Regions from separate parts of the Micromonospora sp. ZG13 genome, predicted to be linked through region 1. Evidence: riboswitches for the same ligand, from Rfam matches in the RefSeq annotation. Region 1 holds a riboswitch; the other holds the start of a gene.

Region 1 (7,773 bases):
GGCGAGCAGGCCGCCCTCACCGCCCTGACCGGCGCCAGGTCGGAGGTGTGGGAGTTCCTGAAGCCGCTCGGCGGCCGGTTGGTCGAGCACGCGTCCTACGTGGCCCCGCGGGAGGACGGCAACGAGAATCGCGGCCATGCCCAGACGTTCGACCTGAACCTGAACAGCGACCGCGCCGCCGGGCTCACGATCAACAACATGACTGCCGTCAAGGACACGTGCCGCGTACCGACGGCGCAGACCGTCGTCACCCTTCCCCCGGCGGGTGCGGAGTCCCGGCAGGGCCTGCTGTGGGACCTGACCGGGGGACCGACGGACGAGCCGCACGGTCCGTACGCCCTGGCCGAGGGCGAGCCGGAGGAGGGCCGGCTGTACTTCCGCCGCAACGTCGTCGAGCTGGGCAACGGTCAGTCCAACATGGCCTTCCGTATCCAGCCGGAGGTGTCCACCCACACGTGCGAGTGGCACATCGTCGCCTCCTACACCGACACGACCGGTTCCCACGAGCAACGCATCCCGGGCGGCACCGGAACGTTCACCACCGAGGCCGTCCCGTCGCAGCCCGTCCAGTACTTCGAACGCCCCCCGGGCCCGGGGTGGGGCTGCCTCGGCGAGGTGAGCCAGCAGAATTGCCCGGAGACCGCATCCGTACAGCTCCCGAGGCCAGCGGCCCACCGGCCGGTCCCGGGCTGAGCCGCGCGTGCTCGTTCCGGCCGGAGCCGGCAACGATCGACGGGTCCCGGACGGCCCGGTCGCGGGGACGTCAGCGGGACCGGGGCCTGCGCTTGCGGGTGGGGGAGTCGGGGGAGTCCGGCGCGGTGCCGGAGTCGGCGGTGTCCCCGTCGCCGGACGCGTCGGTCACCCGGGCGTCGGTGTGGCGCAGCTCGGCCAGCGTCGTGCCCCGGAGTTGGTAGACGGCGGTGCGCCGGATGCTCAGTTCCGCCATCGGGCCGTCCGCGGGGCGGGTCAGGTAGACCACCGTCGCCCTGCCGTCGCGCACGCTGACGCTCTCCACCGGCGTACGGTCGCCGAGGTCGACCTGGGCCTGGTAGTCCGGCTCGCCCCTGACGTTGCGCCAGGCGGCGAGGGTGAAGAAGCGGCCGGTGCCGCCGCCGTCGAGCATGACCACCCCCACCGCGTCACCCGCGCCGTCGCCGTCGAGGTCGCCCACGGCGCACGGCCGCTGCAACTCCACCCTCGTGCCGTCGGGGTCGGACCAGCGGCCGTCGGCGAGGCGGATCGGGGCGGCGTACCCGCGGTAGCGGATCTTCCTGCTGCCGACCCGGGTGTTGCGCAGCTCCAGGCAGCTGAGCCGGTCGTCGGTGGGGCGGGGGGTCGGGGTGGCCCGGGCGGTCGCCGGGGCGGTGTCGACGTCGTCCCGCTCGACGGCGGTGCCGGCGGGCCGGTCGGCGGACCGGTTCCGCTTCTTCCGGTTGCCCGTGGAGCAGGCGGTGGTCACCACCAGCAGGCAGGCCATGGTCAGCGCCACCACCGGGACGAGCTTGCGACGCATTCGCGCGTTCCTTTCCGTCGATGTGACCGGCACCGTAACGGGCCCGCGCCAGCCCGCAAGGCGGCAGGGACGCCCCTATCCATGGGAGCGTTCCCACGGATAGGGAATTCATCGACACGGTCGAATCTTTGTCGGCATCCTGGTGCCGTCCTGCCGTCCTGATCGGAGGTGCCCTGATGCTCACTGACCGGATAGGTGGCCCGGCCCTGTCCCTGTTCCGTGCCGTCGTCGGCCTGCTCTTCCTCTGCCACGGCCTGGCCTCACTGCTCGGGATCCTCGGCGGCAGCCGGGGCACCGGCGAGGCGGTCCCGCTCGGCGAGTGGCCGGGCTGGTGGGCCGCGCTGATCCAGGCGGTCTGCGGCGGCCTGGTCCTCGTCGGGCTGTTGACCCGGCCGGCGGCCCTGCTGGCGTCCGGCTCGATGGCGTACGCGTACTTCGTGGTGCACCAGCCCGACGCGCTGCTGCCGCTGCGCAACGGTGGTGAGCTGGCCGTCCTGTTCTGCTGGTCGTTCCTGCTGATCGCCGTGTTCGGTCCCGGCGCGTGGGCGCTCGACACCCTGCTGCGCGCCCGGCGCCCCGCCGACTCCCGCTCGGTGACCGTCTGAATCCGTACCGTCGAGGAGGGTTCCGCCGGCCCCGCCCGGCGGATCGACGGCGGCTGCGGGATCGCTCACAGCGTGGGATCCGACGTCGATCCGGGCGTTGTCGGTGCTTAGACTCGACGGCACAACTGCATACCTCATCCAGAGGGGCTGAGGGATACGGCCCGACGACGCCCCGGCAACCACCCCGCGCGCTCACCGCAGAGCGACCGGCGGGGCAGGTGCCAATTCCGTCCCCGCCGCAGGGTGCGATGCGGGGGAAAGATGAGAGGACCCTCGACATGACGTCGACGTTCGCCCCCTCCGGCATCGACACCACCGCCAGCCCCGCCCGCGCCCTGGTCTGCCGCGCCTGTTCGGCCCGCTACCCGCTCGCCGCCCAGCACGCCTGCTACGAGTGTTTCGGCCCGCTGGAGGTCGACTACGACGCCGCCGCGCTGGCGACGGTCACCCGGGAGCAGATCGAGGCGGGCCCGCGCAACATCTGGCGGTACGCGGCGCTGCTGCCCGCCGGGCAGGACCCGGCCACCCGGGTCACCCTCGACCCCGGCTTCACCCCGCTGGTGGCCGCCCCGCACCTGGCCGCCGAACTGGGCGTCACCGGCCCGCTCTGGGTCAAGGACGACAGCGCCAACCCGACCCACTCGTTCAAGGACCGGGTCGTCTCGGTGGCCCTGACCGCCGCCCGCGCGCTCGGCTTCAGCCGCTACGCCTGCGCCTCCACCGGAAACCTGGCCAACTCCGTCGCCGCGCACGCGGCCCGGGCCGGCGCGCCGTCGGTGGTCTTCATCCCTGGTGACCTGGAGCAGGGCAAGGTCATCACCACCGCCGTCTACGGCGGCGAACTGGTCGCCATCGACGGCTCGTACGACGACGTGAACCGGCTCTGCGGCGAGCTGGTCGAGACGGACGAGTTCGAGGACACCGCGTTCGTCAACGTCAACGTGCGCCCCTACTACGCCGAGGGCTCGAAGACGCTCGGCTACGAGGTGGCCGAGCAGCTCGGCTGGCGGATCCCCGCGCAGGTGGTGATCCCGATGGCGTCCGGCGAACTGCTCACCAAGATCGACAAGGCGTTCGCCGAGCTGGTCGAGATCGGCCTGGTCGAGGCGCCGGCGGGCGGCTGGAAGGTGTTCGGCGCGCAGTCGGCCGGCTGCAACCCGATCGCCACCGCCCTGCACGCCGACACCGACACCATCACCCCCGTCCGGCCGACCGGCATCGCCAAGTCCCTGAACATCGGCGACCCGGCCGCCGGCATCTACGCCCTGGAGGCGGTGCGCCGCACGGGGGGCTGGATGGAGTACGTCGACGACGACGAGATCCGCGCCGGAATCCGCCTGCTGGCCCGCACCACCGGCGTCTTCGCCGAGACGGCCGGCGGCGTGACCGTGGCCGTGCTGCGCAAGCTGGTCGAGTCGGGCCGCCTGGACCCGACCGCCGAGACCGTCGTCTTCAACACCGGCGAGGGCCTCAAGACCCTCGACGCGGTGGCCGGCCAGGTCGGCCCCACCCACCGCATCAAGCCCTCGCTGCGAGCCGCCCGCGACGCCGGCCTCCTCGGCTGACCCGACCCGGCTACCGGGGCGGGCGGGGGATTCGCGGCGTAACTGGGTTTTCGCTGTGAGTGCGGAAAACGCGCCGACAAGGACTTGACGGCAGGAACCGGACGGCGCAAGATGCTCCGTGCGGGAGGGCGTTTCGCCGGAGACTTTGAGTTCTTGCGACCCAACGCCGGAGGCGTTGTGCGAGCGTCCCTCCCGACCAACTTCCGATCGGGCCAGCGTTAATTCGCTGGCCCGATCGTCGTCGGGGGGCGCACCCTGAGCCGATGAGCATCGCGATCGCGCCGCTCGACGCCGCCGACCAGGCCGCCGTCGACGAGGCGTACCGGATCGGCGCGGCGGCCAACGACGCCGACCTGCCGGACTTCCCGCCCTTCTGCCGGCGGCGCTTCGAGGCGGCGATCCGGCACCCGATGCCGGGCAACGAGCCGCTCTGGGCGCTGGCCCGGCTCGACGGCGTGCCGGCCGGCTACCTCGCACTGGACCTGCCGCAGCTCGACAACACCGAGAACGCCACGGCCGAGGTGGTGGTGCACCCCCAGTGCCGGCGTCGCGGTGTCGGCCGTGCGCTGCACGAGCACGGCGTACGCCTGCTGCGGGAGCGGGGCCGCAAGCGGGTGCTGGCGATGGCGGTCTCCGCGCTGCCCGGCGGCCCGGCCCGCTCCGGGGCCGCCGCCGCCTTCGCCGCGTCGACCGGCGCCCGGCCGGCGCTGGCGGAGGTCCGCCGCCGGCTCGACACCACCCGGCTCGACCACGACGGCCTGGCCGCCGCGCTGGTCGACGCCCGGGGCCGGGCCGCCGGCTACGACGTCGTGCGCTGGCGGGGGGACACCCCCGAGGAGTACGTCGCCGACATCGCCTACCTGGACGGCCGGCTGATGACCGACGCACCCCTGGGCGACGTGGAGTGGGAACCGGAGCGGATCGACGTCGAACGCGTCCGCGGCATCGAGCGGGCACTGCGGGCGCGGGGGCGGCGGCGCTACCACACGGCGGCGCGCCACGAGGCGTCCGGCCGGGTGGTCGCCTGGACCCTGCTCGACGTCGGCGCGTCGGCCGACTGGCACGCGTTCCAGCAGATCACCATCGTCGACCCGGAGCACCGCGGTCACCGCCTCGGCCTGCTCACCAAGGTCGAGAACCTGCGTCACCTGCTGGCCCACGAGCCGGCGGTACGCGCGATCGACACCTTCAACGCGGCCGAGAACGCCCACATGGTGCGGATCAACGAGCAACTCGGGTTCCGTCCCGTCGACGGTTGGACCGACTGGCAGCTCACCATCTGAGTTTGTGACACGCCCCTACTGATCTGAGGGGTTCCTGTTGCATGATGGCGGGCATGACGGAGACCCCGCACCCCCTGTACGACAGGCACGCCGACACCCTCAACCGGGCGCTGACCGCGATCACGGAGCGCGGGTACTGGTCCGCCTACCCCGAGTCGCCCAGCCCCCGGGTCTACGGCGAGACCGCCGCCGCCGACGGCAAGGCCGCCTTCGAGGCGTACCTCGGCGGTGACTTCCCCCTCGACCAGCCGGGCGCGGCAGACCGGGTCGCCACCGAGGCCAGCCCGTTCGGTGTCGAGCTGAACGTCCGCTACCCGCACGCCGGCGCCGACGAACTGGTCGCCGCCGCCTCCGCCGCCCTGCCCGCCTGGCGCGACGCCGGCCCGCAGGCCCGGGCGGGGGTCTGCCTGGAGATCCTCGACCGGCTGCACAAGCACATCTTCGAGCTGGCCAACGCGGTGCAGTTCACCAGCGGCCAGGCCTTCGTGATGGCGTTCCAGGCCGGCGGCGCGCACGCGCTGGACCGCGCGCTGGAGGCGGTCGCCTACGCGTACGCGGAGATGACCCGGCACCCGGGGACTGCGGGCTGGGAGAAGGCGGCCGGCAAGGGCGACCCGCTGCGGATGAGCAAGACCTTCCACGTGGTGCCCCGTGGCGTGGCGCTGGTGATCGGCTGCAACACGTTCCCGACCTGGAACTCGTACCCGGGGCTGTTCGCCTCGCTGGTCACCGGCAACCCGGTGGTCGTCAAGCCGCACCCGCGCGCGGTGCTGCCGCTGGCGATCACGGTGAAGTACGCCCGGGAGGTGCTCGCCGAGGCCGGCTTCGACCCCAACCTGGTGCTGCTCGCGCCCGAGGCCCCGGGTGAGAAGCTCGCCTCCACGCTGGCCCTGCACCCGGCCGTGAAGATCGTCGACTTCACCGGCTCCACCGAGTACGGCGACTGGCTGGAGGCCAACGCCCGGCAGGCGGCGGTCTACACCGAGAAGGCCGGGCTGAACACGGTGGTGATCGACTCCACCGACGACTTCGCCGGCATGTGCCGCAACCTCGGCTTCACCCTGACCCTCTACAGCGGCCAGATGTGCACCACGTCGCAGAACATCCTCATCCCCTCCGGGGGCATCGAGACCGACCAGGGGCACAAGAGCTTCGACGAGGTGGCGGGCGGGATCGCCGCGGCGGTCGCCAAGATCACCGCCGACCCGGCGCGCGGGGTGGAGATGACCGGCGCGATCGTCAACGACGGGGTGCTGGAGCGCCTCGACGCGGTCACCAAGGTCGGCGAGGCGGTGCTGGAGTCGCGTACGGTCGAGCACCCGGCCTTCCCCGGCGCGGTGGTCCGCACCCCGACGGTGGTCCGGCTGGCGGCCGACGACACCGCGACCTACTCGCAGGAGTGGTTCGGGCCGATCTCGTTCGCCATCGCCACGGACTCCACGGCGCACAGCCTGGAGATCCTGCGCGCCACGGTCGGCGAGAAGGGCGCGCTCACCGCGGCGGTCTACTCCACCGACGGGGCGGTCCTCGACGCGGCCGAGGCGGCGGCGGTCGAGGTCGGGGTGCACCTGTCCTGCAACCTCACCGGCGGGGTCTTCGTGAACCAGTCGGCGGCCTTCTCCGACTTCCACGGCAGCGGCGCCAACGCGGCGGCCAACTCCGCCCTCACCGACGGCGCCTACGTCGCCAACCGGTTCCGCATCGTGCAGTCCCGCCGGCACGCCTGAGTCGGCCCGCTGCCCGGGGCGGCCCCCACGCGGGCCGGTCCGGGCGGCCGGGTCAGGCCGGGCGGCGCATCTGGAGCTCGGTGAGCGCCGGCACGGTGGGGTGCGGGACGCGTACGCCGGTGTCGACGAAGCCCAGCCGCTGGTACGCGCGGTAGGCCCGGTCGTTGCCGACCACGACCTCCAGCATCAGTTCGGGGCGCCCGCACGCCCGCGACCAGGCCGCGACAGCGTCGACGAGGTCGCCGAGGAGGCCGCTGCCCCGCCAGGCCGGGGTGACGTAGACGGCGTACACCACGGTCAGCCCCGGTTCCCCGGGAGCCGCCGTGCCGCCGGCGTGCCCGACGAGCCGGCCGCCCGGATCCGCGACGAACTGCGCGGTGCCCGCCCCGGTGGAGACGGACGCGATCCGGGCCGCGTAGTCCGCGTGCGACCGGGCCGCCGCGTCGGCGAGGGTCTCCAGGAAGGCCAGTGGGGCGTCGGCGAGCATCTCCAGCCGCAGGGCCCGCATCCGGGCGGCGTCGCGCGGCCGGACCCGGCGGATCTCCGCCCGCCGCGCGGGCGGCGACCCGGCGGGCGCGCTCGTCATGACGCATGCCTACCACAGCGATGAGCGCCGATGCCGCTCGGTCGAAATTCGCCCGATTTGTGGTCGTGCGCCGTCGTCACGCTTCGTGTAGCGTGCGATTTCGGTCACCGTTTCAGCGGCCCTCGTCGATCGCCGAGCCGGTGGTCCTCCGGTGCCGGCCCGCCCGGCCTCCGGGGTCGTGGAACGCCGCGCAGAGTGAGGAAGTGCACCGTGGCACAGGGCACCGTCAAGTGGTTCAACTCCGAAAAGGGCTACGGCTTCATCGCCGTCGACGGCGGGCAGGACGTCTTCGTCCACTTCTCGGCGATCGAGATGGACGGCTACAAGGCGTTGGACGACGGCCAGCGGGTCGAGTTCGAGATCGCCCAGGGCCAGAAGGGGCCGCAGGCCGAGCGCGTGCGCGTCATCGCCTGACCCCGGCACTCCTCCCGCGCCCGCGCCGGTCGCCCCCTCGGCCCGGCCGTGGGGGCCGGGGGCGACCCGGCAACGCGGGG
Region 2 (7,773 bases), on a different contig from region 1:
CGATCTGGAAGACCAGGTCACCGCCCTTGCGGTGGTACGGCGACAGCCCGCCCTCACCGGTGTTCTGGAGACAGCCGGCCAGGGCCGCGCCCCGGTTGAGCGCCTCCACGGCGTTGCCGGACAACGACCCGAAGCTCATTCCGGAGATGTTCACCACCGACTCGGGCCGGAACGCGTGGGCGCGGCCCCGGGCGGCGCCCAGCACCTTGGCGCACGGCAGCCGCACGTCGTGCCCGGCGCCGGGCGTCGACGGCGGGACGGCCCGACCGAAGGTGCGGTGCTTGATGATCGGGTATCCGGGGGTGAACTCGATGTCGTTGTCGGTGCCGAAGCCGAAGTAGTTGTTCTGCTGCTTCGCCGACGCGTACACCCAGCGGCGCTGGTCGCGGGTGAACGGCCGCTCCTCGTTGTTGCCCGCGACGATGTACTGGCGTAGCTCCGGCCCGATGGACTCCAGCAGGTACCGGGCCCGGCCGAGGACCGGGAAGGTACGCAGCAACGCGTGGTCGCGCTGGATCAGGTCACGCGCGGCGAGGGCCGCGACGGCGGCGACGGCGGCGGGTACGGCTCGGCTTGCCCACTTCATGCCCGCCACTCTTTCCGCGATCGCCCCCCGCCAAACGGACCGGCGGAGGCGCGGTCGACGTCGACGACCCGGACGGCGCGCGGATCAGGGCGACGTCATCAGGCGGTGGACGACCAGCATGGCGATGTCGTCGGTCGGCTGCTCGGCGGCCAGCGCGCCCATCACCGTGGCGCAGACCTGCTCGGCCGGCGCCGGCCGGACCACCTCGGCGAGCCGCCCGAGGCCGACGTCGATGACCTCGTGGCGGCGTTCGACGAGGCCGTCGGTGAAGCAGACGAACACCGCTCCCGGCGGGAACCGCACCTCCGTGCGCTGCCGGGCCGGCGGCCGGCGACCCGTGCCGAGCGGGGGGTCGGCGTGGACCGCGACGGGCTCGCCCGACCGCCCCGGCGCGGCGAGGACGGGACGCAGGTGCCCGGCGGCGGAAAGCCGGATGCGGGTGCGGTCGGGGGAGATCATGGCGTACAGCGCCGTGGTCAGGTTGCCCGCCTCGAAGTGGCCGACCTTGCGGTCGAGGAGCGTCAACGCCTCCGCCGGGTCGTCGCAGACCAGCGCGTAGGCGCGCAGCGCGCTGCGGATGCGCCCCATCACCACGGCCGACTGAAGGCCGTGGCCCGACACGTCGCCGATGACCAGGCCCAGCCAGCCCGACGGCAGGACGAACACGTCGTACCAGTCGCCGCCGATCCCGGCGACGTGCCCGGGCACGTAGCGGGCGGCCAGGTCGAGGCCCGGCACGCCGGGCAGCTGGGTGGGCAGCAGGCTGCGTTGCAGGGCGAGGGCGGCGCTGTGGTCGAGGTTGTGCGACCGGGCGAGGCTGGCCAGGCTGGCCCGGTCGGCGACCAGCTCCAGCAGGCGTACGTCGTCGTCGGTGAAGTGGCGTCGGTGCAGCGTGCCGACGTGCAGGACCCCGATCAGCTCGCCCCGGGCGAACATCGGCACGCCGAGCAGCGACCGCAGCCCCATCGCCACCAGGACCGGGTTGACCACGCTGCCGGGGACGACGTCCTCGACGATCACCGGCCGTCGGGTCAGGGCGATGCGGCCGGCGAACCCGCGGCCCACGGAGACGCGGAAGCCCTGCCGGACCTCCTCCTCCAGCCCCTTGGCCGCGGTGGCCACGAGCTGCTGGGCGTGCGTGTCCAGCAGGAGGATGGCCGCCGTGTCGACGTCGAGCAGGTCCCGGACCCGGTCGAGCAGCTCGTCGAAGAGGTCGGCAGCGTCGAGGCGGGACAGCGTCGCGTCGGTCACGGCCTCGATGCGGCGCAACCGTTCGTCGTCCCCGATGAGCCTCTGATCGGCCACCACAGGATCCTAGCCCTGTCGGTCGGGCCGACCGTCCCGCGAGCGTGCGGTGCCGGTGCGGCTCGTCCGTCACCGGCGGGACCGCCCGGTCAGGCCCGGCGGCGGGTCGTCCACGCCTGGAGGGTGGGCCGGCGGACCACCGCGATGCGGTCGCCACGGGCGCGCAGCGACGTACGCCCGCCGCGTCCGCGTCGTACGGTCAGGTCCACGGTGCGACCGCCGACCCGCACGCCCTCCAGCACGAGGTCCGGCAGCCACTCCGGCAGGTGCGGATCAACGAAGATCGTGCGCAGCGGCGCGGCCGGGCACAGCGCCAGCAGGGCCTGGATCAGCGCCACCACCGCGCTGGCAGACCAGGCCTGCGGGGAGCAGGAGTCCGGATAGACGCCGGGGTGCGGGTGGGCGTCGTCGCGGGGCAGGCCGCTGAGCACCTCCGGCAGGCGGCGGCCCGGCGTACCAGCCCGGCGCCGTACGTGGGGTGCCCGGTCGCGGCGAAGGCCACCCCGGCGTGCCGCAGCGCGGCGTACCAGTACGCCTGCAACTCGCTGGTGGCGAGCGGGTTCGGCACCACCTCGCCGTGCTCGTCGACGATGGCGGTGTCCGAGTCCTTGAAGTTGCTGCTGCCCAGCCGCGCGAGCTCGCGGGCCAGGGTGCCCGGGCGCGCGCGGCGGCGTCGCCCGGCTCGGCGAAGCTCGGCGGCGGCGCGGCGAGGCGCTGCCCGTCGAAGACCGGCTCGACGAGCAGGTCCACCCGCCGGCCCGTGCGGGTTCGCCCCCACGGGCCGGCGGCGGTGGTCAGTGGCGGAACGACCGGCGTACGACGCCGCCGACGAGCGCGCACCAGGTGTCGAGGTCCAGCTTGCCGTGGGCCGGCAGGCCGTGGACGCGCTGGAGGTCCTTGACGGCCATCTTGGTCGGGTGGTCGTACTCGCCGGTGGTGGTGACCTCGGTGTGGCCCCGGAAGTTCAGCAGGAACTGCACGGCGGTGACCGGCAGGCCGGTGGCGTCCCTGCCCAGCTCCGGCACCAGGGTCTCCCAGGTGGGCGCGGTGAGGGTGGCGTCGACGTCGACTCCGATGCCGTTGCGGTACTGCCAGTCCTGCACGGCGGCGACGGTGGCGGCGTCGAAGACGCTGTTGACCGGTACGGCGTAGCCCCGGTGGGCGAGCAGGTACTGCACCACCCGTACGGAGGGGGAGCCGACGAAGCGCCACAGGTCCGGCCAGCGGCGGGCCGGCACGTCGCCGAGGTCGGTGCCGAGTTCCTCGAAGACCCGGCGGCGCAGGGTGGGGAACTGCCGGTAGAACGCGGCCCCGGGGCAGAGCGTGGTACGGAAGTCCCAGTGGCCGAAGATGTCGTGGGCGTGTAGCCCGTACCGCCGGCAGATGGTCGCGCAGAGCGCGACCAGCGAGTCCAGCAGCGCCTCCGGCGGCGTCTCGGTGACGTACGTGCCCTCGTTCTCGATGCCGATGGCGCGGCCGTTCTCGCCCGGGCAGTGCGCCGAGATCATCTGCCGGTCGCCGGCCCGCAGCCGCTCCAGGCTGCCCCGGCGCCCCTCCATGACGTAGCCGCCGCGGCTGATGGTGAAGTGCTGGCCGGTGTCGGACCAGCCGTTGCCGTCCATGTGCAGGTTCTGGCAGTCGCGGGCCAGCTTGACCGCCTGCGCCTCGGAGTAGTCGGTGACGTTGGGGAACGCCATGTGGTGCACGATGATCTTGTTGGTGGGGATGGCGCTGACCGACAGCGGGTCCGCCGGCGGGCGCGCGCCCCACTCGTCGCAGCTGTAGATCCAGTCCAGGTCGGAGCCGGGGTCCGCGTGGGCGGTGCCCGGGAGGGCGAGCTGGCTGCCGACGACCGCGACCGTGGCGGCGCCGAGGCCGGCGCGCAGCAGGGTCCGGCGGTCCAGTGCGGAATCCTCGACGTGCATGGCGTCTCTCCTCTGCGGCCGGAGGTGGGGGCGGGGGCGGCCCCTGAAAAGGAACTCCAGGCTTCGCGTGTGCAGTGGAGGATATTGCCAAGGCGTGGCAGTGCGCCAGAGGCCGGCCGAGGTCGGACCAGCTTCCCCGGACGGGGCGCCAGTTCGCGCCGACTCTCGATCTCCACGTGCAGTTCCTCCGCCCGGCCCGCCCCGGGCGGCTGGTGGGTCGCGGGCGGGTCACGCAGCGCGGCAGGGTAGCCGACCGTCAGAGCACCTGGGAGAGGAAGCGGCGCAGCCGGGGGTGCTCGGCCCGCTCGAAGATCGCGGCCGGCTCGCCGGCCTCCAGCACCACGCCGCGATCCATGAACGCCACCGTGTCGGCGACCTCGCGGGCGAAGCCCATCTCGTGGGTCACCACCACCATCGTCATGCCACCGGCGGACAACTCGGCCATCAGCCCCAGCACGCCCTTGACCAGCTCCGGGTCCAGGGCGGAGGTCGCCTCGTCGAAGAGCATCACCTGCGGGCGCAACGCCAGCGCGCGGGCGATCGCGACCCGCTGCTGCTGCCCGCCGGACAGGTGCGCCGGGCGGGCGTCGGCCTTGGCCGCCAGCCCCACCAGCTCCAGGTGGTCGCGGGCGAGGGCCGCCGCCTCGTCCGCGTCGAGCTTGCGGATGCGGCGCAGCGCGAGGGTGACGTTGCGCAGCACGCTCATGTGCGGGAAGAGGTTGAACTGCTGGAAGACCATGCCCACCCGCTGCCGCAGGGCGTCGGGGTCGTCGCCGCGCACGCTGCGCCCGTCGAGCAGCACGTCGCCGCGGTCGGGCTCGATGAGCCGGTTGATCGTACGCAGCAGGGTGGACTTGCCCGACCCGGACGGGCCGATCACGCAGGCCGTCGCTCCGCGCGCCACGTCCAGGTCCACCCCGCGCAGCACCCGGTTCGCCCCGAAGGCAAGGTGCACGTCGCGGACGCTCAGGCTCACCGAGGTCGTCGTGTCGATGCTCATCGCTGGTTCCCTCCCGCCGCGCCCGGCAGCGCCAGGTCGAGGTCGTCGTCGGCGTCACCGGGAGTGGCCTGCCGGCCGTGCCGCAGCCGCCGGTCGATCCAGTTGACGGCGTGCGTCAGCGGGACCGTCAGCGTCAGGTAGAACAGCCCGGCCAGCAGCAGCGCCGACTGGTTGCCGGTGTTGGCCGCGTAGTCCTGCCCGATGCGGAACAGCTCACGCTGGCTGGCCAGCAGGCCGAGGAAGTAGACCAGGCTGGAGTCCTTGATCAGCGCGATGAGCTGGTTCACCCAGGCCGGCAGCACCCGCCGGATCCCCTGCGGGACGATCACCAGGCGCATCGCCTCGCCCCAGGACAGGCCCAGCGCCCGGGCGCCCTCCAACTGCGCGGCCTCCACCGACTGGATGCCGGAGCGGAAGATCTCGCCGATGTAGGCCGCCGCGATCAGCGACAGGGCCAGGATGCCCAGGGGATACGGGTTGGGCCCCCACACCTGCATCCCCAGCGGCGCCAGGCCGACCCCGATGAGCAGGATCGTCGCCGCCGCCGGCAGGCCGCGGAACACGTCGGTGTAGACCCGCGCCGGCCACCGCAACCATCGCGTACGCGAGATGCCCGCGACGGCCAGCGCCATGCCGAGCACCGAGCCGAGCAGGGCGGCGGAGATCGCCAGGATCAGCGTGTTGGGCAGCCCCACCGTCAGCATCTCGGGCAGCGCCTCGCGCATGGAGTCTGCGTCGAAGAAGGTCTCCCACAGGGTGCTCAACGGATCCATCGTCTCTCCCACCGCCCCGCTTGCTCGTCGTCGCTACGTCTCAGGAGGTGGCCGACGCCGACGGCACCGGAACCGTGCCGCTGCCCGGCGTGAAGTCGGCCGGGATGGGGCGGCCCGGGTAGTACTGGGCCTGCAGGCGGCTCCACGTGCCGTCGGCGATCACCTCGTCGAGCCCCTTGTTCAGCGCCTCGCGCAGCTTGTCGTTGCCCTTGGCGACCGCGTACGCCGTCGGGGCCGGGCTGAGCAGCTTGGCCGCAACCGTGATCTTGCCGGCGCTGTCGGCGGCCGACTTGTCGCCGATCTCGGCCGGGGCGATCCAGGCGTCGGCCGTTCCGGCCTTGAGCTGGTTGATCGCGCCGTTGTAGTCGGGCACCCGGACCGGGTCGAGTCCCTCGCCGGTGGCGTAGTCGTCCTGGACGGTGCCCTGCACGACCACCACCCGCTTGCCGGCGAGCTGGTCGAAGCCGGTGATCGACGAGCCGGCCGGCACGTCGAGTCCGAAGTGGCCGAAGTCGTAGCCGTTGCCGAAGTCGACGGTCTTCTTGCGCGCCTCGGTGATCGTGATCGAGGAGCTGCCGACGTCGAACTTGCGGTTGTTGACCTGCGACAGCAGGGCGGAGAAGTCGGTGCCGACGAACTCCACCTTCAGGCCGACCTTTTCCGCGACCGCGACGAGCAGGTCGTTGTCGAAGCCGGTGAACTTTCCGTCCTTGAGGTAGACGTTCGGCGGGGCGTCGGTGAGCGTGCCGGCGCGCAGCACGCCCGGCTGGAGCAGGCCGTACGGGTTGTCGGCCGCGTCGGCCGCGTCGTCGCCGCAGCCGGTCAGGGCGGTGGCGACGAGGACGGCGGCCACGCCGAGGGCGGCGGCCCGGGTGAGGGACGAGAGGATGCGCACAGGTGTCTCCGATGAGGTGTCTCCGGCGACGGGCACGGGCGTGCGTCGCCGACGGTGCGCCCGATGGGCGTACCGCTGGGATGGTTCAGGGAAGAGGGGGTGGCGCGCCTAGCGCGCGTCGCCGGGGCGACAGGAGGTGGCGCAGACCCGCATCATGTCGATGTGGCGGCGCCGCGTCAGCGCCGGCGACGCCGGTGCCACGGCGGGAACCGCCGGTGGGGGGAAGGTGCGCAGGGACATGGCTCTCCTCGGTCGGTGTCGACCTGGGAACCAGGCCGCGCTTGCACCGGAGCCGCTCCGATGCCTGGTCTTCACCCGGGGCACCCCTGCGCGGACGAGGGTTGCCGGCCAGCGAGCCGGGGCTTGACGCTGGCGCTCATGACCTGCCGACGAGGCTAGCAGCCCGCCACGCTGGGCCGTCCAGCCGTTATGACCACCCTCACGCGCCCGCCGACGGCGCGTCCGTCCCGTCCCGTCGCCTCGGCACCCGCCACGTCCGCCCCGGTCACTCCTCGATCGCCCCGCCGACGCGGCGCAGGTGCTGCCGGAAGGTGAGCCCGGGCTCGGCGGCGCGGCGGGTCAGGTAGTCGGCGAAGGCGGTCTGCTCCCGCAGCGTCTCCCCGGCGCGGATGCGCCGCGCCTGGAGCCGTTCGACGGTGCCGATGCGCTCCGCCGCCGCGAACAGCTCCGCAGCCCGCGCGGCGGGCAGGAACAGCACCCCGTCGTCGTCGGCGACCACGAGGTCGTCGGCGGTCACCAGGTGCGGCCCGACCCGGGCACTGGTGAGCGTCTCCGGCTCCCTCGGATCGAGCCGGGCCGGCCCCGCCGGCAGGCTGCCGTAGCTGAAGACCGGCAGGCCGATCTCCACCAGCTCCGGGGTGTCGCGGTGCAGGCCCCAGACGACGAGCCCGGCGACGCCGGCCGCGGCGCCCTCCAGCACCGCCAGGTCCCCGACGCACGCCTCGTCGGTCCGCCCGCCGTTGTCGATGACGAGCACGTCACCGGCGGCGGCGCCGCCGTACGCCTCCAGGAACACGTCCACGCTGCCGTGGTGGCGCACCGGCAGCACCCGGCCCACGAGACGGTGCCCGGGCACGACCGCCCGGATCCCGGCCGGCGCCGCGCGCGGGGGCACGCCGAGGCGTACGCAGGCGTCGGCGATCAGCGGCGTGGACAGCTCGGCGAAGCGCTCCCGCATGACGTCCTCCTGGCACGTGGTGGTGCGTGGGTCGTCATCGTAGGGAGCACGGGTGCCGCCGCGGCGAGGTCCAATCCGGTGCCGCTGGCTC

What was found. A riboswitch is a leader RNA that binds a small molecule or an ion and turns the genes downstream of it on or off. The one in region 1 is predicted to bind S-adenosylmethionine.
Region 2: it holds a riboswitch for S-adenosylmethionine, as region 1 does, so the genes downstream of both, AC5L34_RS25265 (ABC transporter substrate-binding protein) here and thrC (threonine synthase) in region 1, are expected to answer to the same signal.

Annotation. Positions count from the first base shown of each region.
Region 1 covers NZ_JCADBQ010000001.1:688,596-696,368, reverse strand. Annotated here, with positions in the region: gene AC5L34_RS03370 (hypothetical protein) at 1-693, shown strand, start outside; gene AC5L34_RS03365 (hypothetical protein) at 764-1,513, opposite strand; gene AC5L34_RS03360 (DoxX family protein) at 1,690-2,118, shown strand; SAM riboswitch class I at 2,250-2,386, shown strand; gene thrC (threonine synthase) at 2,397-3,683, shown strand; gene AC5L34_RS03350 (GNAT family N-acetyltransferase) at 3,947-4,966, shown strand; gene paaN (phenylacetic acid degradation protein PaaN) at 5,020-6,693, shown strand; gene AC5L34_RS03340 (GNAT family N-acetyltransferase) at 6,746-7,279, opposite strand; gene AC5L34_RS03335 (cold-shock protein) at 7,490-7,693, shown strand.
Region 2 covers NZ_JCADBQ010000016.1:98,476-106,248, reverse strand. Annotated here, with positions in the region: gene AC5L34_RS25300 (FMN-binding glutamate synthase family protein) at 1-586, opposite strand, end outside; gene AC5L34_RS25295 (PP2C family protein-serine/threonine phosphatase) at 671-1,891, opposite strand; gene AC5L34_RS25290 (hypothetical protein) at 1,981-2,322, opposite strand; gene AC5L34_RS25285 (peptidoglycan recognition protein family protein) at 2,686-3,816, opposite strand; partial or broken gene AC5L34_RS25280 (hotdog domain-containing protein) at 3,891-4,049, shown strand; gene AC5L34_RS25275 (amino acid ABC transporter ATP-binding protein) at 4,073-4,810, opposite strand; gene AC5L34_RS25270 (amino acid ABC transporter permease) at 4,813-5,589, opposite strand; gene AC5L34_RS25265 (ABC transporter substrate-binding protein) at 5,630-6,484, opposite strand; SAM riboswitch class IV at 6,757-6,868, opposite strand; gene AC5L34_RS25260 (RraA family protein) at 6,990-7,682, opposite strand.